DNA from 3 places in the Mesorhizobium sp. WSM4814 genome. Region 1 is predicted to be linked to each of the others. Evidence: predicted binding sites of a transcription regulator. Region 1 holds the regulator's gene; each other region holds the start of a gene.

Region 1 (10,324 bases):
CCGTCCGAGCGTAGGATGATGAAATCGTCGAGGTCCTTGTTGGGGAAGCGGACTTCGCCCTGCACGCGGTCATGCACCACCGTCTCGCCTTCGGCCGGCGCCTTGATGCGGATCGCGCCCCTGGCGCCAACCGGCGCCTCTGACGGGTCGCGGTCGCGCCAGCGGCCGTCATAGCGGGGAGGCAAGCCCTTGGCCCGCGCACTCTCGCGCATTGCCTCCAACTCAGCGGGCGCCGCATAGCAGTAATAGGCTTTGCCGAGGCGCACCAGCTCCTCGGCGACCGCGCGGTGGCGCGGCGCGCGCTCGAACTGCGATACCGGCTCGCCGTCCCAGGTGAGGCCGAGCCAGGAGAGCCCATCGAGGATGGCAGCGGTTGCCGCATCGGTCGAACGCTCGCGATCGGTGTCCTCGATGCGCAGCAGCATCCTGCCGCCGGTGTGTTTCGCATACAGCCAGTTGAACAGCGCCGTGCGCGCCCCGCCAATATGCAGGAATCCGGTGGGCGAAGGGGCAAAACGGGTGACGACCTTGTCGGACATGGAACTCTCGGGGCAAGCGCAGGAAACGGATGTGGCTGCGCGGACTTTCGCGCGTTGCGCGTTCATGTAGCATAGGAGGTCAAGGGCGCAAGGGGCGAACCCTATGGCTGGACCAGGCCGCGGCGTGGACGAGAGCGAGGGCGCGAACGCAAGCGTCAGCGAACGATCGCTGTTCGCCGACGTTCCTCACGCTGAGCCGCTACCCGTTTCGCTGCCTGCGTCGCCGCCGGGCATCCAGCCTCTTTCGCCGGATCGCTCGGCGCCGATACCGGCTCCAGCACCCGGCCCTGTCATTCGTTTTCGCCGACAGCTCAGCCATCTTTCACCATCCGGTGTCCGCAACAGCGTGGCCTCGGCAGCCGGCCTGGAACTCGACCGCGGCGTCGCCTTCCTGCTGGTGCCGGTTTTTCTGGCATGCGGGGTGATCGTCTATTTTTCGCTTGCCGTCGAACCGGACTTTGCCCAGCCCGTCGCCGTCGTGGTCCTCACGGCATTGTGTGCGGCCGTCACGCGCTCACGCCGCAAAACGCATCTGTGCTTCATGGCAGCGTTGCTGTGCGCGCTTGGTGTGCTCGCCGCCAAGGTTGAAACCTGGCGCGCCGGAACGAAGATGCTCGGTTCGGAAATCCAGACCCGGCTGACCGGCCGTGTGGTCAGGCTCGACCAGATGGCGAACGGCCGGATCAGGCTGACCATCGACGTGATGTCGACCGCCCGGCCGACACTGCGTTATGCACCCGAACGTGTCAGGGTGTCGGCACGCAAGATTCCCGCTGAGATGACCGCAGGCTCGGTGGCAACCGGCTATGTGAGGCTTCTGCCTCCAACTGGCCCGGTCAGACCGGACAGCTTTGACTTCTCCTTCGACAGCTATTTCGCCGGTATCGGTGCCAGTGGCTTTTTCCTCGGCAGTCCAAAGATCGTCGTCTCCGAAGATGCACCGTTATCCGCACGCCTTTCTTCGTCGATCGAGAAGGCGCGCGAAACCATCGCCGACCATATCAGGGACAGCATCGGTGGTGCCGAGGGGGAGATTGCCGCTGCGTTGATCGTCGGCGTGCGTGCCGGCATCCCCGAAGAGATAAACGAATCGATGCGGCGCACCGGCATCTACCACATCATCTCCATTTCCGGCCTGCACATGGCGCTTGTCGCCGGCACCGTCATGGGATTGCTGCGCGGCGCCTTTGCGCTGTTTCCCGACTTTTCGTCGCGCCGGCCGGTCAAGAAATATGCGGCTGCTGCCGCACTCGTCTCCATCGCTGCCTATCTGATCTTTTCCGGTATCGTGGTCGCGGCTGAACGCAGCTTCATCATGCTGGCGGTAATGCTTGTCGCCGTGCTGTTCGACCGGGCGGCACTCACCATGCGCAACCTGGCGATTTCGGCCATCGCCGTTATCGTCGTGTCGCCGCACGAGGTGGTCGGCGCAAGCTTCCAGATGTCGTTCGCCGCGACTGCGGCTCTCGTGGGCGCCTATGCCGGTTGGTCCGACTATCGTGCCGACAAGGCCAAGGCGCCGCGACAGCGACGGTCACCGGCCGCTTTCGTCACGCGCAAGGTCGTCGCCGGGGCAGGCACCATCGCAATGACCTCCATCATTGCCGGCAGCGCCACCGCGCTCTTCGCCATCTGGCACTTCCAGCGCGTCTCGCCGCTCAGCCTGTTCGCCAATCTGGCCGTCATGCCGATCGTCACGATCGTCATGTTCCTGGCCGTCCTCAGCGCCCTGTCAATGCCTTTCGGCCTCGACGGCCCCTTCCTCTACATGATGGGCAAGGGCCTGACGGCGATGATCGCAATTTCGGGATGGATCTCGGAGCGTTCGCCGATCGATGCAGTCGGACTGATTTCGTTGCAATCGGTTCTGCTGGTGACGGTCGCCCTGGTCATCGCCACGATGGCGACGACGTGGCTGCGGCTTGCCGCACTTCCCTTTGCGCTCGCCGGCCTGCTGACGATTTCCGAGACGCGCACCCCCGACGTGCTGATCTCGGAGGATGCGCACCTGGTGGCGCTGCCGATCGGCGGCGGCGAACTTGCCGTCAACCGGATGCGTTCGAACGAATTCACCACCGACAACTGGAAACATGCGCTGGTTTCAACAACGATCGTCGAGCCGGAGACATTCGAAAAAGGAGATGTGCAGTTCGACATCGCCGACCCGGCCGACCTGCCGCCGGGAGCGCCTTTCACCTGCACTGCCGGCCTGTGCTTGGCCCGGCATCCGTCCGGCGCGCTCATTGCGCTCGCCGACAACCGCAAAACCGCGCGGCCGGCCTGTGCCTTTGCGGATTTGATCGTCATCGACGACGCCACAGCCTATTACAAACCCTGCCGCAACCCGCTGGTTCTCGTCGTCACCAAACGGCAGCTCGCTCGCATGGGCAGTGCCGCCGTCTTCTTCGATCCGCTATCGGCGACGACGCGCGCAGAAATCCGTTTTGCCGTCAGACAGCCATACAGGCCCTGGCATGAGCAGCGGCGATTTTCGCGCGAGGCGAGGGGCCTGCCGCCATACCGCAGGGCCGAGAAACCCCAGAAGCCTGCCCTTCAGTAACGCCGGATCAGTCCGACGAGCTTGCCCTGCACCTTGACCCGGTCCGGCCCGAAGATGCGCGTCTCGTAGGCCGGATTGGCGGCTTCCAGTGCGATCGAGGCACCTTTGCGGCGGAATCGTTTCAGCGTCGCTTCCTCCTCGTCGACCAGAGCGACAATGATCTCGCCAGGCTGCGCGGTGTCGGCGTTGCGGATGATGACCGTGTCGCCGTCGAAGATGCCGGCCTCGATCATCGAATCACCCTTGACCTCCAGCGCGTAGTGCGTGCCGCCGGTGATCATGTCCGGTGGCACCGAGATCGAATGCGTCTGGTGCTGGATGGCGTCGATCGGCACACCGGCAGCGATGCGGCCCATCACCGGTATGGAGACGGTGGCAACGACGTCGTCGTCATTGCCGGCGGCACGCATGCGCGAAGGCGCCGGCTTGATCTGCCGTCCGAGGCCGCCCTGTCCAAGCCCGCCCTGGCCAAGGCTGCCTTGAATGACGCTCGGCGAGAATTTGCGCGCCGCATTGAGGCCCGGCGCGATCGAATCGGGCAGCCGCAGCACCTCCAGCGCGCGGGCGCGGTTGGGCAGGCGGCGAATGAAACCGCGTTCCTCCAGCGCCGTGATCAGCCGGTGGATCCCCGATTTGGAGGCGAGGTCGAGCGCTTCCTTCATCTCGTCGAACGAGGGCGGAATGCCGCTTTCCTTCAGTCGTTCGTGAATGAACATCAGCAGTTCATGTTGTTTGCGTGTCAGCATCGCGACCCCCAACAGAATCAGAAAAACAAACCCAGAACAAACACTATCTGTTCCAGTTGTGTTCCGCAACCATTTAAAGTTTAATGAATGTGTTGACGTTTTGTTCAGCGTAGCATCAGCACGCTGCAGGCGGCGCCCGCTGCGGCTGCGGGAGCGAATGGCTCGCGCACGACCAGTCCGTTGGCGTCGGCCAGCATTCTGAGCATCGAGGAATCCTGGATACTGAACGGCGTTGCCTCAAGCGTGCCGGCTTCTTCCTTCACCACCGCGCGTACATAGTCCTGCCTGAGATCGTTGGCCGGCATGGCGGCGCCGAGCCGCGCCTGACGCATGTCCTGGCGGAAGGCGCGGCCGCCGAGCCGCGCCAGCAGCGGCTTCAGAAAGAGCTGCGTGCAGACCAGGCTGGCCACCGGATTGCCGGGCAGGCCGATGCAGCGGATGGCGCCCAGCCGCCCGAACATCAGTGGCTTGCCGGGCCGCATGGCGATTTTCCAGAAATCAAGCGCCATGCCTTCGCCGGTCAGCACGTCATGGACGAGGTCATGGTCCCCGACCGAGGCGCCGCCCAGCGTGACGATGACGTCCGCGCCTGCGTCGACGGCTTTTGTCACCAGCGCGGCGATCGCCTCCTTGCGGTCGGGGGCGATGCCGAGATCGAGTGCGCTGGCGCCGACCGAGCGGGCCGCGGCGGCGACGCCATACGCATTGGAGGAGATGATCTGGTCGGGGCCAAGGTCGCTGCCCGGCGGCAGCAATTCGTCGCCGGTGGCGATGATGGCGACCAGCGGCCGTTTCACCACGCGGACCTGCTGGTGGTTGGCCGACGCCGCCAGCGACAATGCCGCCGGATCAAGCAGGCGGCCTTTCTCCAGCAGCGCGTCGCCCTTCGAGAAATCGAGCCCGAGGCGGCGGATGTTGCGGCCTTCAACCGTGGGCGCGGTCACTTCGACCATGCCGCCGCCGAGGTCGCGGACATTCTCCTGGATGACGATGGTGTCGGCGCCTGCAGGAAGCGGCGCGCCGGTGAAGATGCGCACGGCCTGCGCCGGGCCGACTGTTCCGGCAAAGCCTCGTCCGGCCGGCGCCATGCCGATCACCGAAAGTCTCGCGGGCACGGACGCGACATCGTCGGCCCGCACGGCATAGCCGTCCATGGCCGACGCGTTGAATGGCGGCTGGGTGCGGAGCGCCATGAGCGGCTCCGCCAGCACGCGGTCGGCGGCATCCATCAGGGCGACGCTTTCAGCCTGCAAGGGCGCAGCATCCGCAAGCAGGTGCTCGAGCGCCTCGGCGACCGCCAGCAGCGCCATTATTGGCCTGCCCCCTGGGCATCCGCCTTGTAGTCGCCGGATTTGCCGCCGGTTTTTTCCACCAGCCTGATGCCGGAGATCGCCATGCCGCGATCGACCGCCTTGGCCATATCATAGATGGTCAGGCAGGCGACCGAGACGGCGGTCAGCGCTTCCATCTCGACGCCGGTCTTGCCGGTGACGCGGGCCAGCGCCGTGACCTTCAGGCCGGGCACCGTCGCGTCAGGTTCGATGTCTACCGATACCTTGGTCAACAGCAGCGGATGGCAGAGCGGGATCAGTTCATGCGTCCTCTTGGCCGCCATGATGCCGGCGATGCGCGCCGTGCCCAGCACGTCGCCCTTCTTGGCATCGCCGTCGAGAATCATTTTCAGCGTTTCGGGCCGCATCGAGACAAGACCTTCGGCGATTGCCGTGCGGGTCGTCTCCGCCTTGTCGCCGACATCGACCATATTGGCTTCGCCTTTCGCGCCAAGATGGGTGAGGGCGGCCGACATCGTCAGGTCACCCTGGAGCGACGTGCGTCCGTTTGGACGCACAAAGTACACTCTGACGCTTTGCATCTATGCATCATGCTCTCCGAACATCGATTCCGATTTTCGGGCAGATGCATTGGCGGGCGCCTTGCCCGTCAAAAGCAGGTGCGTCGCAGTGGCCACGTCCTGTTGCCGCATCAGGCTCTCGCCGACGAGGAAAGTGCCAATGTCGCTCCGTTCCAGCCTGCGGCAGTCCTGGTGCGAGAAAATACCGCTCTCGCTGACCAGCAGCCGGTCGGCCGGCACCATCGCCGCGAGCCGCTCCGATGTCTCGATGCTGGTTTCGAACGTCCGCAGATTGCGGTTGTTGATGCCGATCAGCCGCGACGACAGTTTCAGCGCGCGTTCCGTCTCGGCCTCGTCATGCACCTCGACCAGCGCATCCATGCCGAGCTCGAACGCCGTCGTCTCGAGTTCCCTGGCCACGGCGTCATCGACGCTCGCCATGATGATCAGGATGGCGTCCGCGCCCCACGCACGGGCCTCGAACACCTGATAGGGCTCGAATAGAAAATCCTTGCGCAAAGCCGGCAATGTCACGGCGCTGCGCGCATTGGTGAGGAATTCAGGCGCCCCTTGGAAAGACGGCGCATCGGTCAGCACCGAGAGGCAGGCAGCCCCACCTTTGGCATAGGCCCTGGCCAGCGCCGGCGGATCGAAATCGGCGCGGATCAGGCCCTTGGACGGGCTCGCCTTCTTGATCTCGGCGATCAGCGCGAAACTGCCGGATTTGCGTTTGGCTTCAAGGGCCGAGAGAAAGCCGCGTGGTGCGTCGGTATCCTTTGCCCGCGCCTTGATTTCGGCAAGCGGCACCCGCGCCTTCGCCGCCGCGATCTCGTCGCGCTTGTAGGCTTCGATCTTGCGCAGGATATCAGACACGGCGCTATCCGTTCGAAATCTCGACCAGCCGGTCAAGCACCTTCAGCGCCCGGCCGCTGTCGATGGCTTGCGCCGCCGTCGCCATGCCATCGGCAAGCGTCGTCGCCTTTCCCGCCACCACCAGTCCGGCGCCGGCGTTCATCAGCACCGTATCGCGAAAGGCACCGGCAGCGCCGCCCAGCATGTCGCGCAGCGCCTGGGCGTTGTAGGCGGCATCGCCGCCGCGCAACTCGTCCTTGGTATGCCGCTTCAGCCCGACCGCTTCCGGGGTCAGCGTAAAGCTGCGGATCTCGCCGCCGACCAGTTCGGCGACCTGGGTTTCGCCGGTGGTGGTGATCTCGTCATAGCCGTCGCCATGGGCGACCCAGGCGTGGTCGGCGCCCAGTGCCTTCAACGTCTCGGCCACCGGAATAATCCATTCCGGCAAGAAGACGCCAACCATCTGCCTGACGACACCAGCCGGATTGGAGAGCGGGCCAAGCAGGTTGAAGATGGTGCGGGTGCCGAGCTCGACGCGGATCGGGCCGACATGCTTCATCGCCGGATGATGCGCCGGCGCGAACATGAAGCCGACGCCTGCGTCGTGGATGCAGCGGCCGATCGTTTCCGGCGGGATGTCGAGCTTGACGCCGAGCGCGGTCAGCACGTCGGCGGCGCCGGTCTGCGAGGACAGTCCGCGATTGCCGTGCTTGGCCACCGGCACGCCGCAGGCGGCGATGACGAAGGCGGATGCGGTCGAGATGTTGACGCTGTGCGAATTGTCGCCGCCGGTGCCGACGATGTCGATGGCGCCAGCCGGCGCGTCGACGCGCAGCATCTTGGCGCGCATGGTGGCGACAGCGCCGGAAATCTCGCTCACCGTCTCGCCGCGCACGCGCAGCGCCATCAGGAAGCCGCCGATCTGGCCGGGCGTAGCGTCGCCCGACATGATGATGTCGAAGGCATCGCGCGCTTCCTCGAAGGAAAGCGAGCTGCCGGCGGCGACCTTGGCGATATGGGTCTTGAGCGCGCTCATCTGGTCAGGGCTTGGGCAACGGCGGTCTGGTCGATGCGAACGTCATATTGCGTCTGCAGCTGCGCCACCAACTGGTCGAGCAGGTCGTCGGACATGCCGGCGGTGAACGATTTCTGCGCGTCGTCCGGCACCGAGCTGGCGTCGGCACCGGCAGGCTCGAAGACTTCGGCGATCCTGAACAGGATCTGTCCGTCGCCGGTGGGCGAGGAGATCAATCCGGTCCCGCCTTCGCCTTCGCCGAACATCGCAGCCGCCCCTTCCTTGCCGAATTCGGCGTCGTCCGCCCCGCGCTTGACGCCGCGCTTGGTCTGCTTCTCAAGCTTGAGCTCGCTCGCGATCACGTCGAGCGTGGTGCCGGCCTCGAGACGCTTTTCGAGCTCCTGCGCTTTTGCGGTGAGCCGCTTGGTCGTTTCCGCCGCCGTCCAGTCGGCCACTACCTTCTGGCGGACTTCATCCAGCGTGCGGTCGCGGGCCGGCGTGACCGAATCCACCTCGTAGAACACGAAGCCATTGTTGGCGGTGGTGAGGTCGGGATTCTCGGTGCCGGGTTCGGCATCGAACACCGCCTTGATGAGCTCCGGCGATTCCGGCAGATCCTTGACGATGGCGCCGTCCGGCCTCAGGCCGGTGCGATCGATCGCGTCGACGGTGACGACCTTCAGCTTCAGCTTTTCGGCCGCTTCCTTGAGCGTGCTGCCCGAAGCGCGGCTATCTTCGTAGCTGTCATGGACGTCGAGCAGAATGCGGCTTGCCTCGCCGAGCGCCAGGTCCTTGCGGATGTCGGCGGCCACTTCGGCCAGCGGCTTCACCACTTCGGGCTTGATCTCGGTGACGCGCAGCAGAACCGGACCGAAGGCGCCCTGAACGACCGGGCTGACTTCGTTGACCTTGAGCGCAAAGGCCGCATCCGCCACCGCCTTGTCGGCGATCTTGTCCTTGGACAGCGTGCCGAGCAGCGTGTCGGCCTGCGTCTTGCCCTCGGCGGCGACGAGTTTGTCGAAGGTCGCGCCGGTCTCGAGTGAATCGAGCGCGGCCTTCGCGGCATCGGGCGTTTTGAACACGAGCTGTTCGATGGTGCGCGTTTCCGGCGTGGTGTAGCGCCCCTTGTTCTTGTTGTAGTCGTCGCTGACCTGCTGGTCGGTCACAGCACTCACATCCATGATGTCTTCCGGCTCGAGCCTGACATAGGAGAATTTGCGGTATTCGGGCGCCGCATAGGTCTTCTTGTTTTCCTCGAAATAGGCCGAAAGCGTAGTGTCGGATGGCGCTTCGATCGGCTCGACCAGCGATTTCGGCAAGGTCAAATAGTCGATGGTGCGGTCTTCGCCACGATAAAGCGCCACCGCCCTCAAGAACGTATTCGGGGCCTTGAGGCCGTCCGAAACCGCCTCGACGATCTGCTGGCGCACAGCCAGCTGGGCGCGATTCCTGAGATAGTCTTCCGGCCGCATGCCGACCTGTTGCAGTATGTATTCGAAAGTCCTTCTGTCGAAGTTGCCGCCGGGACCCTTGAAGGCCGGGTCTTCATGCGTGAGTTGGGCCAGCCGGTCCTTGGACAGCCCAAGCCCGAGCTTGCGGGCCTGCTCATCGAGGACCGCGCCCGACACGAGTTGCGCCAGCACCTGGTTGTCGAGGCCGAGCGCCGTCGCCTGCTCGCGGCTGATGCGCTGGCCGAATTGCTGCGACATCACGCTGATCTGCCGGTCATAGGCCAGCCGATACTCGTTGATCGACACTTTAGTGCCGCCGGCCGTGACAACGGCGTCGTGGCCTGCAAAACCACCGACCATCTGTCCGGAAATGCCCCAGACGGCGAAGCTCAACACCAACAATATCAGCAGCGCTTTCGCGATCCAGGTCCCCGCGGCGCTTCTCAAGATACCAAGCATGGTCACTTCCGATTTTTTCGCGCATTTTCGCATGCGCCGAGTCTGAAACAAGCGCAATAGCGTCCTTCCGGCCCACTGTCGATTGCTTTGTGGGCTGAGTTTGGTAGTGAGGACGCAGCCGAATATTGCCCGGAGAAGCAAATCCCATGACGCTTGGAATCCGCCCGTTGGTCGCTGGCAACTGGAAAATGAACGGCACCAGCGCCTCGCTCAACGAACTCAGGATGATCGGCAACGGCTTCATGAGCGGGCTCGATGCCGAGACCGAAGCGCTGGTCTGCGTTCCGGCGACGCTGCTTGCGCATGCCGCGGAGATCTTGTCGCGCACGCCGGTCCGGGCCGGGGGCGAGGATTGCCACAGCAAGGAGAGCGGCGCCCATACCGGCTGTATTTCGGCCGAGATGCTGAAAGATGCGGGCGCCAGCCACGTCATCGTCGGCCATTCCGAACGCCGCGCCGATCACAATGAGGACGACGCCATTGTCCAGGCAAAGGCGTCCGCCGCGTGGCGCGCCGGGCTGGTTGCCATCATCTGCATCGGCGAGACGAGAGCCGAGCGCGAGGCGGGCGCCACGCTCGACGTGCTGTCGCGCCAGGTCGCCGGCTCGGTGCCGCCGACTGCAACGGCATCGAATACCGTCATCGCCTACGAGCCGGTATGGGCGATCGGCACGGGACTGACGCCGACTGTCGCCGACGTTGCTGAGGCGCATGCGCATATTCGCGAAAAACTGTCGGAAAGGCTTGGCAGCGCAGCGGCAAAGATGCGCATCCTCTATGGCGGATCGGTCAAGCCGTCGAACGCGGTCGAACTGCTTGGCGTAAACAACGTCGACGGCGCGCTGGTCGG
Region 2 (10,324 bases), on a different contig from region 1:
CTCTCGTGGAACAATTTCTGGATCAGCAACGGCTCGCGCAACGGCCGCGAGGTGCCGACGGCGATGCGGCTGACGGCGCCGTCGACGCGGAAAAGCAGCAGCGCCAGCCTTCTTGCGCCCTCGCCGCGGCGCTCGAGGTCCGCCTTCAATGTCGTCGCCAGTATTTTCACCAGCCGCTCTATTTCGTCGGTCAGCATGATCGGTTCGGCGAGATGGCGTTCGACCGAAAGCGGCGCCACCGGCAGGCGCGGCGACACCGCCTCGTCGAGGTGGCCGAGCGCCTGGTCGAGACGCAAAAGCAGCGATCTGCCGAAGCGGCGGGCGAGCGGCGCGCGCGGTGCTGCCATGACGGCGCCCGCCGTGCGCAGGCCGACGCTTTCCAGGCTGGCGCGGATGTCAGGCTCGATGCGCAGCGCCGCCAGCGGCAAGGGCGCGAGAAGCGCCTCCTCCTCGCCACCGGGGACGATGCGGTCACCAGAAAACCGCGCTGCCGCCCAGGCTGCACCTGGTGTGGCGGCAAGGCCGGCGCGGACATCGAAACCCTGATGGAAAAAGCGCGACAGGATGTCATCCAGCATCGCCCGTTCGCCGCCGAAAAGATGGGTGCAGCCGGTGACGTCGAGGAACAGGCCATCGGCTGCGTCGATCGCCACCAGCGGGGTGTAGCGGTCGCACCAGTCGGCGAGGCTTTCGAGCAGGCGGCGGTCGGCCTCGGGATCGGCTTCCACGACGTCGATCGACGGATGCATGGCGCGCGCGTCGGCTATGCCCATGCCGCGCTTCAGGTGAAGCGCCTCAGCCCGCTCGTCGAGGGCGGCGATGCGCTGCGCGTTCGCCTGGCGATGGCTGATCACCAGCGGCAGGTGATCCGACGGCCGCGAACGCCAGGACCGCCCCAGACGCTGGCGCAGGATCCTTTCCGCGGCGAGATGCGGAAACCACAGGGACAGGATTCGCTGCCCGTTCTTGCCGTCTTTCCCCAGCCCTTCTTTCCTCGAAACTGCGTTCATCGGGGTTCCACTCCAGTGTGAATTGTCCTGGCAAGGCGGTGCGGCTCTTGCCGATGCTGACGGTGAAGGCGGGACGGCCGATCGAGCCGGCGAGCGGCCCGGCGATCGTCTCGCGTGGTGCCGACGGCGCCGCCGACAGGACGAGGCGGACGGGTGCCGCCGTCGGCTCGGGTTCGCCGGCCTGGCGCAGCAAAAACACCGGCCGGCCGGCGCTCTGTGCCCGGGCGTGCAGCCGCCGCGTCGCGGTGAGGTCCAGCCGCTGCGGACTGCCGCGGATTTCGAGGATGACGGCGGCGAGCCCCGTCATCCGGGCGGCCTCCTCGGCGGTCCACAGCGCGTCGAGGAGCCTTGGCGCCTCGGAAAACAGCAATTGCTCCGGCTCGATGCCGAAAAGGCGATGAAGCCCTGTGGCATAGGGGAAGCCGGCCTCGCGGAAGATTTCCGCGGTGCCGATCCACAGGACCGGCAGTCGCGGCCCCTGTTTGAGGATCAGGCTGACGAGCGACAGGGCGAAGCCGGCGACGGCCCCGGCATCGCGGGTCGCGGCGCCATGGATCTCGCTCAGCGCCGCCTTCGGCAGGCCGCCGCCGAGCGCAGTATCGAGATCTTCGGCGCCGGTGCGCACAAACGCATCGGGCGGCGCCACGGCGAGGCCGCGGCGGACGATTGTCAGATTTTTGGGCGGGATATTTTTGGGCGTGACATCGGCTGTTGGATCCCCGGGAGTGACATCAGCTGTTGGATCCCCGGGAGTGACATCAGCTGTTGGATTCCGGGGCGCATCAACGGGAGCGCCGGCCGGCGCCTGCAGGCGCTCGGGCAGCGTTCCCTCGATCTTCGCGATCTGGCGGCGCAGGGCAAAAACAGTCTCCCGCGCCACGGCCCTTGTCGCCATGACGGTCAGCTTCCACTCACAATTGTTCCTGTTATGTTCTAATAGATTCCAGAGGGCGGCCGAAGAGTCAAGCGGAGTCATGGGCGCAGTCATGGGGAATTTATTCCTGCCGCGCCTGGACGGCAACCCGGCCAATTGCCGAGTCCGGCGCGAAAGCCTATATGCCGGGATCAGAAGGACAAAGCATGGCCCGCATCTACAAAACCCGTACCTGGCACGACGAGCTTTCGCCGTCGATGGAGGAAATGGAGTTCCTGGCGCTAGAAGCTTACGCCCATCTGCCGGAGGAGTTTCGCAAGCTGACCGGCGAGATCGTCATCCAGATCGCCGAATTCCCGACCGACGAGATCATGGACGATTTGTCGCTGGAAACGCCTTTCGACCTGCTCGGCCTGTTCGAGGGGCGCGGCATCGCCGAGCGCTGGAATCCGCAGACCGGCGAGGGGCCGAACCGCGTCACGCTCTACCGCCGCGCCATCCTCGACTACTGGGCCGAGAACGAGGAGACGCTGGGCGATATCGTCACCCATGTGCTGATCCACGAGATCGGCCACCATTTCGGCCTGTCGGACGATGATATGGAGCGGATCGAAGAGGCAGCCGAGTAGGCTGTGCTGATATTCAGGTGATGCCGGCCTGCGACCGGCAGTTCCCTGCGCTTCCGGTGCTCACGTACCCAAAAGTACGCTCCGCTCCGGTTCTCGGAAACTACCCAGTCTGGTCGCTTCGCGCCCGTCTTCGACTCCGGCGCGGCCTGACCTGAATCTCAACACACCCTGCGTCGAGCTTTGCAAATCTACCAATCGCTGAGCTTGGTGCCAGGGCCGTATTCCTGGCCCTCGACATCCTTCACCACGGCCTGGCCGCAGCGCATGACCTTGGTCTGCTTGTCGTAGGAATAGGCCGGCGAGCCGAACAGGTGCCAGCCCTTGTTCAGCGCCGCCGTCACCTTGTGGCAGAAGCTGGAATCGTCCGGGCCGGACAGAAAGCGGTAGAGTTTCATTTTTCATTCCTGTGATAAGTTGCCAATCATGCCCCGCTAGCGGCCGCCTTCGCCAGCAGTTTCTCGGCCTGCGCCAGATGCAGCCGTTCGAGCATCTTTCCATTCAGCGCAATGACTTGCCTGCCGGCATTTTCGGCAAGCGCGAAGGCCTCCTTGACCGCACGCGCCTCGGCCACGGCTTCGGCAGATGGTGCAAAGGCGCGGTTTGCGGCATCGATCTGGGCCGGATGGATCAGCGACTTGCCGTCGAACCCCATGGCGGCTGCTTCCGTGCATTCGCGCGCAAAAGCGTCCAGATCGCGAAAATCGTTGAAGACACCGTCGAGCAGGTCGAGGCCACCGGCGCGTGCTGCGAGCACCATCTGCATCAGCCATGGCGTGAGATAGCGCCGGTCGGGCGTAGCGAGAATGCCGGTGTCCTTGACCAGGTCGTTCGTTCCGGCAACGAAACAGACCAGCCGCGAGGCCGGATCGCGGCCAAGCTCGGCAATCGGGCCGATGTTGAGCAGCGCCTTGGGCGTCTCGATCATCGCCCATAGTTTTACCTCGTCGGGTGAAAAATTGTCGTCCAGCACGTCGCCGGCTTCCAGGACGTCGCGCGGCGTGTCGACCTTGGGCAGCAGGATGGCGTCGGGCTCGCAGCTTGCCGCCGCCAGCAAGTCCCTGGCGCCCCATTCGCTGGAGAGCGGGTTGATGCGCACGACCATTTCGCAGCGCAGGTTTGCGCGGTGAGCGAAAATATCAGCCAGCTTTTCGCGCGCAAAAACCTTGTCGGCCGGGGCGACGGCATCTTCGAGATCGATGATGACGGCATCGCAGGCCAGCGACGAGATCTTGGCCAGCGCCTTGTCGTTCGAGGCCGGGACGTAAAGCACCGAGCGGCGCGGGCGGCAGGTTTCAGTCATGCCTGATCTATGCCGCCTGGAGGCGATCGAAGCAACCCGTCTGGCTTCTACCGGGCCAATCGCCTCAGGTTGAATTTTCCCTATCTTCAGGCGTTGGTGCTGCCCCTCACCTGCCTGCCGGCATCCTCTCCCCGTATAGTGACGGGGAGAGGGGCGCGCTCTCAATGATTTCGCCAATTTCCAGCGTTGTAGAATACGCGCCACGGTTGCGACCGGTCACTTCTCCCCGTCTCTATACGGGGAGAAGTGCCCGGCAGGGCGATGAGGGGCGGCGACGACTTCGACAATTAGCGTCTCCGACACAAATTGAAAACTTTCATCTGGCTGAAGCGATTGCCCTGCACAAAAACTGCACAACATTGCGGAAAATCTCCTCGGACCCGCCTCGCTGCCTGCATTTCGGCCGGCGAAAAGGGCGGCATGCAAGAGCGCGAAAAACCTCGTTGGTCCCTGCCCCTCCGCAATGACGGTTGCTGGCTCGTCGATCCACCGCGGCCGGGTTCGGCGACCCTCCTCCCCTTCATCCGCAAATCTCCGCCCCCCGGCCGGATCAAAGCCGTAGAGAAAGCCCGATCATGACATCGTTGCTTGCCGCCGCGCCGGGCACTTGTGCGCGCTTCGGCGTTGCCGTCCTGCTTGCCGCGCTGGCCGATTTCTTCTTCTATGGGCAGCCGGTCGGCATCACGCTCTTCCTGTTCGGCATGACGCTGGCCGCCGCGGCCGCGGCGCTCCAGCCGTCGGCGCTCGGCGCCGGCCGGGCCTGGTTCAAACCCGTTGCCCTGCTTGTCGGGCTACTGCCGTTCCTTGAAAATGTCAGCGCGCTGTCCGTCGCGATCGGGCTTGCGGCGCTGGCCGTCTTTGCGCTTTCGCTGGTCGGGCGGCTGCGGCGCGGATTTGCCCGCATTGCCGGCCAGGTCGCGCTGTTCCTGCTCGCAGCGCCGTTTCGGTTCGTCCACGATTTCGTCCGCTGGCGCAAGGCGGCGCGGCGGCTTGGCCGGCGGCGCATCGGCTTCGCGGCGATCGCCGTCTGGATCATGCCGCTGACCCTGGGCGCAGTGTTTCTGGCGCTGTTCGGCGCCGCCAATCCGGTTATCGAATACTGGCTGTCGCTGATCGATCTCCACGCACTGCTCGACCTCATCCAGCTGCCGCGGCTGGCCTTCTGGCTGGTCGTGCTTGCCGGCGTCTGGGCTTTTTTGCGCCCGCGCCTGCCGCGCTTCTTGCGCCGCATTGCGCGTCGGGTGACACCTGTCCCTGTCAGCGCGGTGACGACGACGACAAAACCCGCCAGGGCGATCGAGGACATCATCTTCGGCAAGGCCGCCATCCTTCGCGCGCTGGTCATCTTCAACATCCTGTTCGCGATGCAGACCGCGCTCGACGCCACCTATCTGTGGGGCGGCATCGCCCTGCCCGACGGGCTGACCTACGCCGCCTATGCGCATCGCGGCGCCTATCCGCTGATCGTCACGGCGCTGCTCGCCGCCGGTTTCGTGCTGGCGGCGCTCAGGCCGGGAAGTGCCACTTCCAGCGATCCGTTCATCCGCCGGCTGGTCTATGTCTGGGTGGCGCAGAACATCGTGCTGGTCATCTCGTCGATCCTGCGGCTTGAACTCTATGTCGGCATCTATGCGCTGACCTACTGGCGCGTCGCCGCCTTCGTCTGGATGGGGCTGGTGGCGGCGGGCCTCGCCCTGATCATCGCCCGCATCGCGCTCGGAAAATCCAATGAATGGCTGCTTTCCGCCAATCTTCTGACGCTATCGGCGACGCTTTATGCCTGCTCGTTCATCAACTTTGCCGCCCTGATCGCCAACTACAATGTCGAGCACTCATTCGAAATGACCGGCCACGGCAGCGAGCTCGATATATGGTACCTGCGTTCGCTCGGTCCCAGCGCCCGACCGGCACTCGATCGCTTCCTCGAGCATCAGGCCAGGACCAATACGGCCAGCGTTTCCCCCTACCGCGAACTCGTCCGTTTGCTGGGACAGGACGAGGCCGGCTACCGCGCGGCCCAGGAAAACTGGCGCGCCTGGAGCTTTCGCGACTGGCGGCTCCTTCGCACTCTCGACACGTCCATCCCGTTCGTGGTTCCTCAGGGCTCCGAACCCTTCGTGCCGGGCCGCTGATCGATGCCGCATCACATCCTGATCGCCGACGATGATCCGCACATCCGCGAGATCATCTGCTTCGCGCTCGAAAAGGCCGGCATGAAAACGGTCGCGGTAGCCGACGGCGCCGCCGCCTTGCAGGCGATCGAGCGCCGCGCGCCCGATCTTGTCGTGCTCGACATCGGCATGCCGGAGATGGACGGGCTGGAGGTCTGCCGGCGGCTACGGCACACATCGGATGTGCCGGTGCTGTTCCTGTCCGCGCGAGATGAAGAAATCGACCGCATCCTCGGGCTCGAAATGGGTGGCGACGACTATGTCACCAAGCCGTTCAGCCCGCGCGAGCTGGTCGCCCGCGTCAACGTCATCCTGCGGCGCGCCTGCCCGGCAAAAGCCGAACAGGCCGACGACAGGCAATTCTTGCACGGCCGTCTGGCTTTGCTGCCGGCCAGCCACGCCGCCAGCTTCGACGGCAGGCCGCTGGTGCTGACCTCGATCGAATTCGCCATCCTGAAAGGGTTTCTGGCGCGCCCGGCGCATGTGCTTGGGCGCGACATGGTGATGGCCAATGCCTATGCCGGCAACATCCATGTCGCCGACCGCACCGTCGACAGCCATATCCGCAACATCCGCGCCAAGCTGGCGGCGGCCGGCTGCACAGATGCGATCGAGACCGTCCATGGCGTCGGCTTCCGGCTCGGCCGGTGCGGCGCGTGACCGCGCATAAATGGCGCCCGCGCCTCGCCACCATCGTTGTCGCCATCCTGATCATGGTGATGGCGCTGCCGCTGGTCGGCCTGTTCTTCTTCAGGCTCTACGAGAACCAGCTGATCCGCCAGACCGAGGCCGAGCTGATTGCGCAAGGTGCCGCCCTTGCCGCCATCCATGCGCAAGAGGTCCGCGACGCCGGCATCGCGGCTGAAAAGCTCGGCGCGGCCGTGCCTGCCGACAGCGACAATCCGGACTCTCCCTACCGGCCGATCGAGCCAAGCCTCGATCTTGCGTCCGACAGGGTTCTGGCGACACGGCCGGCGGCGACGGCCGCCACCGTCGATCCCGCCTTCACGGCGATCGGCGCGCGGCTGTCGGGCATTCTTGCCGAGACGCAGAAAACCACGCTTGCCGGCTTCCGGCTGCTCGATCCCAAAGGCGTCGTCATCGCCGGACGCGAGGAGATCGGCCTGTCGCTCGGCGCCGTCGGCGAGGTTCGCGCAGCACTTGCCGGCCGCTATGCCAGTGCGCTCAGGCAGAGGATATCAGACGAGCCGCCACCTTCGCTCTATTCGGTCAGCCGCGGCACGAGAGTCCGCGTCTTCGTCGCAATGCCGGTCGCCGTCGACGGCAAGGTCGCCGGCGTCGTCTATCTGTCGCGGACGCCGAACAACATCGTCAAGCATCTTTATGGCGAGCGCGGCAAGGTGGTGCTGGCGGCGATCGCCATCCTCGGCGGCACGCTGCTCATCGGCCTGATCTTCCTTCGCACCGTCAGCCGGCCGATCTACGCGCTGATGGAGCGGACAAAGCGCATCGCCGCCGGTGATCGAGCAGCGATCAGGCCGCTCGACCATCATGGCACGCGCGAGATGGCAGCGCTGTCCGACGCTTTCCTCGAGATGGCCGAAAAGCTGCATGCGCGCTCCGACAGCATCCAGACCTTCGCCACCCATGTCTCGCACGAGCTCAAATCGCCGCTGACGGCGATCCAGGGGGCGGCCGAACTGCTGCGCGATTCAGGTAGCGCAATGGACGAGGCCGAGCGGCGGCGGTTTTCAGACAATATCGTCACCGACGCCGGGCGGCTCAATCTGCTGGTGCGTCGTCTGCTCGACCTGGCGCGCGCCGAAAATCTTGCGCCCAGCGGCGAAAGCACGTCGCTCAGTGCGGCCCTGGCGCTGTTGCCGACCGGGGACAGGCTGGCGCTCCGGGTCGAGGCGGGCGGCGAGACCGGCCTGCGCATCTCGGCCGAGAACGCAGCGATCGTGCTCGCCAATCTCATCGACAATTCGGCAAGGCATGGCGCGACGCTGGTTTCGATCACGGCGGCGAGCGCAGGCGGCAAGGCGACGATCCAGGTGAGCGACGACGGCGCCGGCATTTCGCCGAGCAACCGGGCACGTATTTTCGAGCCATTCTTCACCACACGCCGCGATTGCGGCGGCACCGGCATGGGCCTCGGCATCGTTCTGGCCCTGCTGAAAGCGCATGATGGCACGATCCGCCTGGTTGACTCCGAGCGCGGCACGCGCTTCGAGATCATCCTGCCGGCTGCATGAATTGCAGCATGATCGTTTCAGAAGAACCGGCTTCGGGATCATGCTTCAGAACTGGAGAAGCGAAAAAGTGCGCTATGACGTCGTCATCATCGGCGGAGCCATCGTCGGCTCCTCGATCGCCTATTATCTGCGCGCGGAAGGGTTTTCGGGCTCGATCGCGCTGGTCGAGCGCGACCCGCAGTTTGCCCATGCGGCGACGACGCTGTCCTGCGCTTCGATCCGCCAGCAGTTTTCGATTCCGCAAAACATCCGGCTGTCGCAGTTCACGCTGAAACTGTTCCGGCGGCTGACGGAAGAGTTCGGGGCCGACGCCGATATCGGTTTTCGCGAAGGCGGCTACCTCATCCTTGCCGGCGAGAACGGGTTGCCGATCCTTGAGGCCAACCACCAGACGCAGTTGGCCGAGGGCGCCGACATCGTGCTTGAGGATGCGGAGGCGCTCGTCCGCCGGTTTGCATGGCTGTCGGCCGAGGGCATCACCGCCGGCGCCTATGGCGGCAGCGGCGAGGGCTGGTTCGACGCGCATGCCATGCTGATGCTGTTCCGCAAGGCGCTGCGCGACAAAAAGATCGATTTCATCACCGCCGACGTGACCGGCATCGAACGGCAGGGCGACCGTGTCACCGGCGTCAGCCTCGACAATGGCGAAAGGCTCGACGCCGGCATCGTCGTCAACGCCGCCGGGCCGAATGCCGGAAAAGTTTCGGCAATGGCCGGACTGGTGCTGCCGGTGGAACCGCGCAAGCGCAATGTCTTCATCTTCGAGGCGCGCGAGAAATATGACGACATGCCGCTGCTGGTCGATCCCTCGGGCATCTATGTCCGGCCGGAAGGCTCGGTCTACATCACCGGCGGGGCCGAACCGGAAGAGGGCGACGGCCCCGCCGATCCCAGCGATTTCGAGCCCGACTGGCCGCTGTTCGAAGAGGTGATCTGGCCGGTGCTGGCGACCCGCATCCCGGCCTTCGAGGCGATCAAGCCGACGCGCGCCTGGGCCGGCCACTACGATTACAACACGCTCGACCAGAACGCGGTGATCGGCCCGCATCCGCAGGTCGGGAATTTCCTGTTCGCCAACGGTTTTTCCGGCCACGGCCTGCAGCAGGCGCCGGCGGTCGGCAAGGCGCTGGCCGAGCTGATCGTGCATGGCGGCTACCGCACGGTGGACTGCTCGGCGTTTGGGTATGAGCGCGTTGCCGAGGGGCGGGCTTTCAGGGAGTTGAATGTGATCTGAGGCTGGCGGACAGAGGGGGTGCTGTCCCTCGGTCACCAAAGGGTTCCGTACCGCAAGGCCAGCCGTCAGCGCTCGCGGCCAAACCAGAAGGCATCCGCCATCCGCGTCATGCCGATCCGTTCGTAGAAGCCGACGGCGTCGGGCACGGAGATCAGTGACATGGCGACGGATGGCCCGAGCTGCCGCCGCGCTTCGTCGAGCAGGCCCTTGCCGATGCCGAGCCCTTGCGCCGATTTGCAGACGGCGAGCTCGGAAATATAGCACACCCACGAGAAGTCGGTGATGCCTCGGGCGAGGCCAATCAGCGGCTTGCCAGGCGCATCGAGGCGCGCCGTCAACACCAGATCTGCATTGGCAAGCATCGCCTTCAGACGGACCTCGTCATCGATGGGCCGAGTGACGCCGAGGCCGGATTCCACCAGCACGCGGCGGAACTCGGCTGCGTCGAGGTTCGGTTCGCTGGCGTAGAGTACTTTGGGACGTGTTGTCATGCCGGCCAAGGTGCACCATAGGGCGGCAACTTTGAAGCGGTCCGTGCTCTAGGACCAAAGCTTGCGAAAACAGCCGCCTTTTATTTGCCTGCAGCTTTGTGTAAACCGGGCGCCAATACATCCCCGCAGCGAAAAGAAGACGGGCAAGACCTATGGAAAAATTCACCAAGCTCACCGGCGTTGCCGCGCCGATGCCGATCGTCAATGTCGACACCGACATGATCATCCCCAAGGATTATCTCAAGACAATCAAGCGCACCGGGCTCGGCAGCGGACTGTTTGCCGAAATGCGCTACACGGACGACGGCTCGGAAAACCCCGACTTCGTGCTCAACAAGCCGGCCTACCGCAAGGCGCAGATCTTGGTCGCCGGCGACAATTTCGGCTGCGGCTCGTCGC
Region 3 (10,324 bases), on a different contig from region 1:
TGCGCGCGGCTTTGGCTTCAGCTCGTCGCTCTCAGCGAGTTTTTCTGCAGCCTCCAGCATCGGGATGCGCAGCGCCCTGGCGGTGTCGTGGATCTGGCGGATGGTGGCTTCGCCCAGCCCGCGCTTCGGCACATTGACGATGCGCTCGAAGGCGAGGTCGTCTGCGCCTTGCGCGACGACGCGGAAGAAGGCCAGGGCGTCGCGGATTTCGAGGCGCTCGTAAAAGCGCGGGCCGCCGATGACGCGGTAGTTGAGGCCAAGGGTGACGAAGCGGTCCTCGAACTCGCGCATCTGGAAGGACGCGCGGACAAGAATGGCCATATCGTTGAGATTGTGCTTCTGCCGCTGGTAGGCCTCGATGGTTTCGCCAACGGCGCGGGCCTCTTCCTCGGAATCCCAGGCGGCATGGACATGCACCTTCTCGTCGTCCTCGGCGATCTTTTCGGTGAACAGCGTCTTGCCGAAGCGGCTTTCATTGTGGGCGATGAGGTGGGAGGCGGTGCCGAGGATGTGCGCGGTGGAGCGGTAGTTGCGTTCCAGACGGATGATCGTGGCGCCGGGGAAATCCTTGTCGAAGCGCAGGATGTTGTCGACTTCGGCCCCGCGCCAGCCATAGATCGACTGGTCGTCGTCGCCGACGCAGCAGATGTTGACTTTGCTATCGCTCACGGCCGCGCGCGAGCTTCGCTCGCTGGCCTCCGCGGGGGCGGCCTGGCCGGCCGACGCCCGGTCGGGCTTGCGGCCTTCGGCCGTTCGCAAACCTGTCGACGTAGAAGTGCGTCCGGCGTCCGGCCGTTGCGCCAGCAGCCGCAGCCACATGTACTGGGCGGTGTTGGTATCCTGGTACTCGTCGACAAGGATGTAGCGGAAGCGCTTGTGGTATTCCTTCAGCACGTCCGGATTGGCGCGGAAGATACGGATCGGGTGGCACAGGAGATCGCCGAAGTCGCAGGCGTTCAGCGTCTTCAGCCGCTCCTGGTAAGCCTTGTAGAGTTCACGCCCCTTGCCGTTGGCGAAGGCGCGGGCGTCGCCCTCGGCAATCTCGGCGGGGCCAAGCCCCTTGTTCTTCCAGCCGTCGATCATCTGGGCGAACTGCTTGGCCGGCCAGCGTTTGTCGTCCAGTCCTTCGGCCTGGATGAGCTGCTTGATCAGGCGCACGACGTCGTCGGTGTCGAGAATGGTGAAGTCGGATCTGAGCCCGGCAAGTTCGGCGTGGCGGCGCAGCAGCTTAACTCCAATCGAGTGGAAGGTGCCGAGCCACGGCATGCCTTCGACATTGCCTTCGCCGATCAGCAGGCCGATGCGCTGCTTCATCTCGCGCGCCGCCTTGTTGGTGAAGGTGACGGCGAGGATCTGCGACGGGAAGGCCTTGCCGGTGGCGAGGATGTGAGCGATGCGGGTGGTCAGGACGCGCGTCTTGCCGGTGCCGGCGCCGGCCAGCACCAGAACCGGACCCTCGGTGGTTTCCACCGCCAGCCGCTGCTCGGGGTTGAGCCCGTTCAGATAATCGGGCGCATTGGCATGGCCGCTGCGGGCAGCCATGGCGCGCGCAGCAATGCCCGACGGGGCCACGGGCCGCGCGTTCGGTTCATCAAAAAAAGGCATATCTTCCGAAAAGCCGGACATCTCCCCCGAATGTAGTGATTCGGCAGCGAAAGGCCAGAAGTGTCTCCGTTTTGTTCTCTGTCCAGCGCCGGAACCTACAAATGGGTATATTTAACCCACCGACGTCGTGGAGCACTGCATGCTGGGCCTCACTGATCCGTGATTGGACCATGCAGCCCTCGACCCTATCTTGCGCGGCGGACATATTCCCGAAGCCGAGGAGAGCGCCATGACAAAACCGAGCCCTGCCAGCCCCGCCGTCAACAGACCCGCCATTACCCAGGCTATGATAGATGCGTATGACGAATACACGCATCTGACGCTCGACCGGCGGCGCTTCATGGAACAATTGACCAGGCTTGCCGGATCAGGTGCGGCGGCCGCCGCAATCGCGCCGCTGCTGGCGGCGAATTCAGCCCGGGCGGCGATTGTTGCCGAGGACGATTCACGCGTGACGGGCGAGGACATCAGCTATCCCGGCAGCGGTGGCGAGATGAAGGGCTATCTGGTCAAGCCGGCCGGCCAGTCCGGCAAGCTCGGCACCGTCATCGTCGTGCATGAGAACAGGGGGCTCAACCCGCATATACGCGATGTGACGCGGCGCGTGGCGCTGGAAGGCTTCGTTGCGCTGGCCCCGGATTTCCTGTCGCCGCTCGGCGGCACGCCGGCCGACGAAGACAAGGCGCGCGAGCAGTTTTCCAAGCTCGATCCGGCGCAAACCACTGCCAATGCGGTCGCAACGGTCGCTTTCCTTAGGGGCAGCGAGGATGGCAACGGCAAGGTCGGCGCGGTCGGCTTCTGCTGGGGCGGCGCCACGGTGAACACACTGGCTGCCAATGCGCCGGATCTGGCTGCCGCTGTCGCCTATTACGGCATGCAGCCGAAGGCCGAGGATGTGCCCAAGATCAAGGCGGCGCTGCTGCTGCATTATGCCGGACTCGACACCCGCATCAATGCCGGTATCGACGCCTTCAGGAAGGAGCTCGATGCAGCTGAAGTCGAGTACACGATCCATGTCTATGAAGGCGCCAATCATGCCTTCAACAATGACACGTCGGCGGCTCGCTACGACAAGAACGCGGCGGACCTCGCCTGGGGCCGGACGATCGCCTTTCTCAAGGAGAAGCTTGCCTGATCAGGCATTTGCCGGTTTGTGAAAAGCGACGCCGGCCACCACCAGCGCGATGCCGATGCAATCGGTTGGGCTGGGTATCTGGCGGAGCACAAAGACGCCGATCAGCGTGGCGGTGACCGGCAGCAACGACAGCATCAGCGCGAAGCTCGATCGCGGCAGCCGCGACATGGCAAGCTGGTCGCAGATATAGGGGATGACCGACGAGCAGATGCCGACGCCGATGGCGGCGATGAGCAGTGGCGGCGCCGTGAAAGCCGGCAGCGCATCGGTGAAGCCGATCGGCAGCACGATGAGGCAGGCGACCGCCATGGCGGCACCCAGGCCGGCGATGCCGTCGCCAGCGCCGGCGCGGGCAACGCGATGGCCAAGCATGATGTAGCCGACGAACAGCGCGCCGTTGAGGAAAGCCCAGAACAGGCCGATCGGGTCGCTTGACCATTTGACGTCGATCAGCAGCAAGGTGCCAGTGACGGCAACGGCAAGGGCTGCGAGATTGCGCGGGCTTCTGACGCCGAACAGCGCAACGCCGATGGTGCAGACGAACTCGATCGCCGCGACCAGCGAGATCGGCAGCCGGTCGAGTGCCAGGTAGAAGGAGCAATTCATCACGCCGAGGCAAGCGCCAAAACCGAGAAGCAGCAGCCGTGTCGGCCGGTCGGCGCGGGCGAAGACCGTCCACGGCCGGGTCAGCGGCGCGAAGACAAGGGCGGCCGCAACGATGCGCAGCCAGGCCATTCCGAGCACGCCGACATGCGGGAAAAGCAGCACGGCGAAAGCCGGCCCGAGATAATGAAACACAGCGCTGACACCGAACCAGACATGCGGCGGCAGCGATGTTGCCAGCCTGCCAAAGACAGGGCCGGCGAGGGCAGGGATAGCAGCTGGGGCTTGCGCTTGATCGTCCATAGGGTCATTATCGCAGGCAGATTTACCTTTTTATATGGGTAATGGCCGACCAAAGAGATCATTTGTTCTCGTGAACAAAGGAGTTTTCCCTGAAACGCATTCGAAACGAAAATGCTGATCTGGATGCGGCGGATCTGAAAATCCTGCGCCTGCTGGAAAAGGATGCGCGCACCAGCACTGCTGAACTGGCGCGCTCGGTCGGCCTGTCGGCGCCGAGCGTGGCCGAGCGCATCAAGCGGCTGCAGGAGAGCGGTGTGATCGAGGCCTATACTGTGCGGATCAACCCGGCCGCGCTCGGCATGAAGCTGTCGGCATGGCTGCGGATCAGGCCGGTGCCCGGGCAGTTGGCTGCGGTCGCCGAGATCATCCGCGACTTGCCGGAAATCGCCCAGTGCGATCGGGTGACCGGCGAGGACTGTTTCATCGCGCTGGCGCATGTCGGCTCGGTGGCCGAACTCGAACGGGTGATCGACCGCATCATTCCGTTTGCGATGACCAACACCGCAATCATCCAGTCGTCGCCGGTGGTGGCGCGTTCACCGCTTGCGGCAGTGTTCGTCAATACATCAGCTTAACTGGAAAAAGTCGCGCCGCCCCTCATCGCCCTGCCGGGCACTTCTCTCCGTATAGTGACGGGGAGAAGGACGCTGTCATCAATGGTTTCGCCAATTTGCGGGCGTTGCTGAAAGAGCGCCGAGGCTGCGGCAAGCTCCCTTCTCCCCGTCTCTATACGGGGAGAAGGTGGCGGCAGCCGGATGAGGGGCGGCGCAAACGCCCCCGAAAAATGCGACCGGAGGACGAGACCATTTCTTTCCGCACCGATCAGGCGTGGCCGCGCTTCATACGCGCTTGCTTCAGGATGGCGCGCCAGCGGATCATGGCGAAAGGGATCGGCTCGTTGTTGTTGGCGATGGTAAAAATTTCGTAGTTGAGGTTCTTCAGCGATCGCCAGAAATCGTAGTCGCTGATGCGTGGGTCGGCCGCCAGCTTGTCCGCCTCGACCTTGATATCGGTTTTCATGCAATTTCCCCGAACCGCTTCAGCCCCCGCCGTCAGTATCGCAATGCTGACGGTTCTCGACCGCCGTACTGAGTCGTGCAACGCCTCAATTCGGCTTGTTCACGTTAAAACCTTGGTAAGGTTAACGGCGGTCTGACTGCGGCTCAAGCGTCTTGCGACGAATACCGATCGAACGGCCGGCGCGCTCAGGCATCGGCAGCGCCGCATGGGCGGCGCGCATGACTTCGACCTTGGCCAGGACATCGGCCGGGAAGGGCGCCACCTTCGGTCCGGACATGTCGACATGCAGCGACAATGATTCGGACGTGGCAGCGAGCCAGCCGTCGACATGGCGGATTTCCTGGTAGGCTCTCAGCCGCTTGTCGTCATGGTCGAGCAACTGGAACGAGACATCGACCTTGTGGTCGAGATGTAGCTCCCTGATATAGCAGACATGGACTTCCGCCGTGTAGATGGTCAGCCGGCGCTGCTTCGCATAGTCCGGCCCCATCCCCATCATTTCGAACGCTTCGTCGGAACAGCGGTCGAACAGCACGTTGTAATAGGCCATGTTGAGATGGCCGTTATAGTCGATCCAGTCTTTTTCGATGGCCATGGGAGCAGAGGCGAAGGGGGCGGCGGTGGACATCGAAAACTTCCTTCTGGCTGGACAGGACGTGGTCGGGGAGACTAGAGCGACGTGCGTCGAATTGGACGCACAAAGTACGCTCTAGCACATTGAATCTTCGCATCGTGCTTTCCGAAAATCGATTTCGATTTTCGGGCCGATGCGATAGGCATCCATAAGTCCATAACAAGGGTGGACGTTGGTCCATTCGCGGAGGAATAGATGGCTCTGAGCGACCTCAATCCGGTCGAGCGCAACGAAGAAGGCATCGCCGCGGTGCTCGGCATCCTCAAGCAGCGGCTCGGCGAACGGTTCCAGACCGGCCAGGCGATCCGCACCCAGCACGCGCATACCACCACCTATATTCCAACCCAGGCGCCGGATGGCGTGGCGTTTCCAGAGACGACACCGGAGGTGCAGGAGATCGTGTCGGCCTGCGCCGCGCACCGCGTGCCGGTGATCGCCTTCGGCGTCGGCTCTTCGCTGGAGGGCCACACCAACGCGCCGGGCGGCGGCATTTCTGTCGATACGTCGCGGATGAACCGCATCCTAGCGGTCAACCCGCAGGATCTCGATTGCACGGTGGAGCCCGGTGTGACGCGCGAGGATCTCAACCGGCACCTGCGCGACACCGGCCTGTTTTTTCCGATCGATCCGGGCGCCAATGCATCGCTCGGCGGCATGGCGGCGACGCGGGCGTCGGGCACCAATGCGGTGCGTTACGGCACGATGCGCGAGAATGTATTGTCGCTGACGGCGGTGATGGCCGACGGCGAGACGGTGACGACCGGCAAGCGCGCAAAAAAGAGCTCGGCCGGCTACGATCTGACGCGGCTCCTGATCGGCTCCGAAGGCACGCTCGGCATCATCACCCAGCTGACGCTTAAGCTGCAGGGCATTCCGCAGGCGATTTCCGGCGGCGTCTGTCCGTTTCCCAGCGTCGAGGCGGCCTGCAATGCGGTGATCGCGACAATCCAGATGGGCATTCCGGTGGCGCGCATCGAACTGGTCAATGCGCTGCAGATGCGGGCGATGAAGAGCTATTCGAAACTCGACTATCCCGAAAGCCCGTGCCTGTTCGTCGAATTCCATGGCAGCGACGCCGGCGTTGACGAGCAGGCCGAAACCTTCGGCACGATCGCCGAAGACTATGGCGGCGGACCATTCCTGTGGACCAGCGTCGCCGAGGAACGGACGAAGCTGTGGAAGGCCAGGCACGACGCCTATTGGTCGTCGCTGACGCTGCGGCCGGGCGCCAAGGGGCTGTCGACCGACGTTTGCGTGCCGATCTCGCGCTTTGCCGAATGCGTTACGCAAACCGAGGCCGACATCGCCGAGATGGGGCTGATCGCGCCGATCGTCGGCCATGCCGGTGACGGCAATTTCCATGTGCTGGTGCTGATGGACGCGGACGATCCGAAGGAAATCAAGCAGACGGAAGAGTTTGTCGCGCGGCTGAACATGCGGGCGATCGGCATGGATGGAACCTGCACCGGCGAACACGGCATCGGACAAGGCAAGATCGGCTTCCTGCGCCATGAACTCGGCCACAGCGTCGATATCATGCGCACGATCAAGCAGGCGCTCGATCCGCAGAACATTATGAACCCTGGGAAGATACTGCCGGCCGACTAAAGTCTTTTGCTTTTGGGGCGATCGATTTGCCTCTTTATCGACACGCTGATGCGGGTAGAGTGCGGCTGATTTTCAATCAACTGCTTGGGGGTTGATGCTCGCACGCTTGTTCGTGATCTTCGGTGGCTTTTTCGTGCTGGTGCTGTGTGCGGCGCTGGTGGTGCCGTATTTTATCGACTGGACGGGCTACCGGGCCGATTTCGAGCGCGAGGCGAGCGCCATTCTGGGCCGCAAGGTCACCGTTCAGGGCGATGCAACGGCGAAATTGCTGCCGTTTCCCTCGGTGACCTTCTCGAATGTCACTGTCGCCGGCGGCCCCGGCGGCCGGCCGGCAATGACCGTCGAGACCTTTTCGATGGATGCCGAACTGGCGCCCTTCCTGAGCGGCGAGGTGCTGATCTTCGACATGCGGCTGGTGCGGCCGAAGGCGACGATCGACATTGCCGCCGACGGCACGGTCGACTGGGCGATACGCCCGTCCTCACCCTACGATCCCAGCCAGATCTCGATCGAGAAGCTGACGGTGACCGACGGAGAGATCGCGCTGCGCCATGCCGCCGGCGGCCGCAGCCATCGTCTTTCCGAGATCAATTCGACAATCTCTGCCAGATCGCTGGCCGGACCCTGGCGGATGGATGGTTCGCTGCGGCTCGACGGCCTGCGCAGCACGGTCGTCGTCTCCACCGGCAAGGCCAGTGGCGACGGACAATTGCGGCTCAGGCTCAAGGCCGACCCAGACGCCTATCCGCTGGTCATCGAAGCGGATGGCAATGCCGGCATTGTCGACGGGGCCGCGATCTATTCGGGCCAGTTCAGGGTCACAAGCTCTGACAGGAATGGCGCCGACAAGCGTTTGCCACAGCTTGACGGCACCGACGGTGAGAAGGCCAGCGCCGGCAAGGCGGAACCGGGGTTCAGGCTGAACGGCAAGTTCTCGCTCGACCACCGGAAGCTTGGCGTCGACGAATTCCGCTTCGAGACCGGACCACTCGACAATCCCTACACCGCCGACGGCAAGGCTGCCGTCGACCTTGGGCCGAACCCTCGCTTTTCAATCGAGGCCGATGGCGCTCAGGTGCAGTTCGATGAAGCCGTCGGCGCCGCGACCGGACTGACGCTGTCGGAGCGCGTCGCGGCGTTGGAGCAGGCGCTGCTCGCCCTGCCCAAGCCGACCATACCGGGCACCGTCGAGGTGAAGCTGCCGGCGGTAGTGGCCGGCGACACGACGGTTCGTGACGTGCGCCTTTCGGCCGAGCCGGCCGATGCTGGCTGGTCGGTGAAGTCGCTGGGCGCGACGCTCCCGGGCCGTGCCAGGCTGGAAGCAAACGGCATGCTCAGTCTCGAGGATCAGTTCGGCTTCAGCGGTTCGCTGCTTCTGGCCGTGGGGCAGCCTTCCGGCTTCGCCGCCTGGCTGTCGAAGGATGTCGACGAGGCGATCCGCCGGCTTCCGGCCGCCGGCTTCAAGGCCAGGGTCGACCTGTCCGGGAACCGCCAGGCCTTCAGCGACCTCGAACTCGTTCTCGGCAAGGCGAAATTTTCCGGCCGCATCGATTCCAGCCAGGGCGAAGACGCCAGGCCGTCGGTGCTGATGCGGCTCGACGGCGGCGAGCTCGACGTCGACGGGCTCGCCGCCTTCGCCTCGATCTTCATCAGCGACAAGGGCGCCAACCGATTTTCCGACCGCGACCTCGATTTCCAGATCAAGGCCGGGCCGGTCAGCGCCGGCGGACTGACCGCCGATACGGTCGATACGGCGCTCAGGCTGCGCGACGGGCTGCTTGAAATCGACCGGCTCTCGGTCGGCGGACTTGCCGGCGCCTCGATCAGCGCCACCGGTCGGATCAAGGATTTCCCAGCGAGCCCGACCGGCAAGCTCGATGCCTCTGTGGTCGCCGTCGATCTCAAGCCGTTGGTCGATGTCGCGGCGAAGCACTATCCCGACAATGCCGTGCTGAAAGGGCTGGCGGGGCGTGTCGCCGCCTATCCCGAGCTGTTGCAGAATGCGCGCATCGATCTGGTGACAAGTGCCGCCGCCAATGGCGACGGCACGACGGGACTGGCGGTCAGCGCGCAAGGCAGGGCAGGCGGCTCGGCGTTTTCAGCATCGCTGTCCGGCAAAGGACTGGCCGATCGGCTTCTCGAGGCGCCGGTGTCGTTGACCTTCAACGCCAAGAATACCGACGCCACCGCGCTTCTGGCGCTTTACGGCCTGCCGGCGCTGCCGCTCGGCATGCTTGGCGAGGCGACCACTGATGTTTCGGCGAATGGCACGCTTGGCGGCGGCATGGCGACGAGCTTCAACCTGACCGGCGACGATTTCAAAGCCGGTTTCGACGGGACGATCGCCAGCGCGCCACAAGGCGCCACCGCCAGGGGCAAGATCAACCTGGAAGCCGCCGACATCGAGCCGTGGCTGATGACGACAGGCGTCGGACTGCCGGGCCTGGGGACAGGCATGTCGACTTGGCTTGCGGCCGACGCCGACTTCGGCAACGGCCGTCTGGTGCTGTCCAGTCTGAGCGGCGCCATCAACGAGGCTGCGGTTTCCGGTGACCTCAATGTCGGCGTCACCGACGGGCTGCCGCATCTTGCCGGCGCGCTGGCGCTCGATGATCTGGATCTCGACCCGATGGCGGTGGCACTGTTTGGCGACCAGGCCTTTCTGGGCTCCGGCAAGGCTTGGCCGGCCGCCCCATTCAGCCAGAAAGCCATCCTGCCGTTCACCGCCGAACTCGACCTGACCACGGCGTCGCTGGTCGCCGGCCCGTTGGCCACGGCCTATGACGCGGCGCTTTCGCTGAAGCTCGACCACGAAGGCATCCGCGTTTCGGACCTCAAGGCAAAGTTCGCCGGCGGCGCGCTTTCCGGACTGTTCGAGCTGAAGAACAATGACGGCACCGGGTTTTTCTCCGGCCAGCTGAAACTTGCCGGCGCCGATCTGGCCACAGTGCTGCCCGAGACTGGCATCAGCGGAACCGGCGATTTCTCGGCGGCGCTCTCGACCAGTGGCAAATCGGTCGATGCAATGGTTGCGGCGCTGTCCGGTTCCGGCACGGCGGCGCTGAAAGGTTTGACCATTGCCGGCGTCAATCCCGACGCCTTTGGCGCCTTCATCGCCAAGGCTGACGCCATTGGGCGCGATATCGACGCGGCCAAGACCGCCGGCTTCGCGCCGCAGATCGCCGCGGATGGCAGTTTTCCGGCTGGGGATGCCGACATCGCCTTCACAATCGCCGGTGGCACGCTGAGGGCGCCGCCGGTCAATCTTGAAAATCCGGCGGCGACGCTGTCGGCCGACATCACGGCGGACCTGAAGGCCAGCAAGGTCGCTGCCAGTGGCTCGATCATTTATCGGCCCGGCGACGAAGCGCTGGTCGGCTCCGACCCGACCGTGAATTTCAGCGTCGACGGACCGT

Evidence for each region. The regulator LexA, encoded in region 1, represses DNA repair genes until DNA is damaged. The targets are predictions, from matches to a motif close to TGTTCNNNNTGTGTTCNG.
Region 2: the regulator LexA is predicted to act here: its motif matches at 1,929-1,946, upstream of AC0L2V_RS25125 (ImuA family protein).
Region 3: the regulator LexA is predicted to act here: its motif matches at 1,667-1,684, upstream of AC0L2V_RS11590 (ATP-dependent helicase).

Annotation. Positions count from the first base shown of each region.
Region 1 is NZ_JBVVQT010000029.1:2,468-12,791, forward strand. It holds gene gltX (glutamate--tRNA ligase) at 1-539, opposite strand, end outside; gene AC0L2V_RS28635 (ComEC/Rec2 family competence protein) at 643-3,099, shown strand; gene lexA (transcriptional repressor LexA) at 3,093-3,845, opposite strand; gene AC0L2V_RS28645 (molybdopterin molybdotransferase MoeA) at 3,950-5,155, opposite strand; gene moaC (cyclic pyranopterin monophosphate synthase MoaC) at 5,155-5,652, opposite strand; gene trpC (indole-3-glycerol phosphate synthase TrpC) at 5,719-6,570, opposite strand; gene trpD (anthranilate phosphoribosyltransferase) at 6,575-7,585, opposite strand; gene AC0L2V_RS28665 (SurA N-terminal domain-containing protein) at 7,582-9,474, opposite strand; gene tpiA (triose-phosphate isomerase) at 9,621-10,324, shown strand, end outside.
Region 2 is NZ_JBVVQT010000020.1:94,732-105,055, reverse strand. It holds gene AC0L2V_RS25130 (DUF6504 family protein) at 1-854, opposite strand, end outside; gene AC0L2V_RS25125 (ImuA family protein) at 796-1,905, opposite strand; gene AC0L2V_RS25120 (metallopeptidase family protein) at 2,091-2,513, shown strand; gene AC0L2V_RS25115 (DUF1737 domain-containing protein) at 2,702-2,908, opposite strand; gene AC0L2V_RS25110 (HpcH/HpaI aldolase/citrate lyase family protein) at 2,935-3,813, opposite strand; gene AC0L2V_RS25105 (DUF4153 domain-containing protein) at 4,389-5,945, shown strand; gene AC0L2V_RS25100 (response regulator) at 5,949-6,644, shown strand; gene AC0L2V_RS25095 (ATP-binding protein) at 6,704-8,200, shown strand; gene AC0L2V_RS25090 (NAD(P)/FAD-dependent oxidoreductase) at 8,268-9,434, shown strand; gene AC0L2V_RS25085 (GNAT family N-acetyltransferase) at 9,500-9,925, opposite strand; gene leuD (3-isopropylmalate dehydratase small subunit) at 10,078-10,324, shown strand, end outside.
Region 3 is NZ_JBVVQT010000005.1:240,025-250,348, forward strand. It holds gene AC0L2V_RS11590 (ATP-dependent helicase) at 1-1,626, opposite strand, end outside; gene AC0L2V_RS11595 (dienelactone hydrolase family protein) at 1,835-2,740, shown strand; gene AC0L2V_RS11600 (EamA family transporter) at 2,741-3,646, opposite strand; gene AC0L2V_RS11605 (Lrp/AsnC family transcriptional regulator) at 3,736-4,221, shown strand; gene AC0L2V_RS11610 (hypothetical protein) at 4,469-4,666, opposite strand; gene AC0L2V_RS11615 (thioesterase family protein) at 4,788-5,294, opposite strand; gene AC0L2V_RS11620 (FAD-binding oxidoreductase) at 5,496-6,908, shown strand; gene AC0L2V_RS11625 (AsmA family protein) at 7,003-10,324, shown strand, end outside.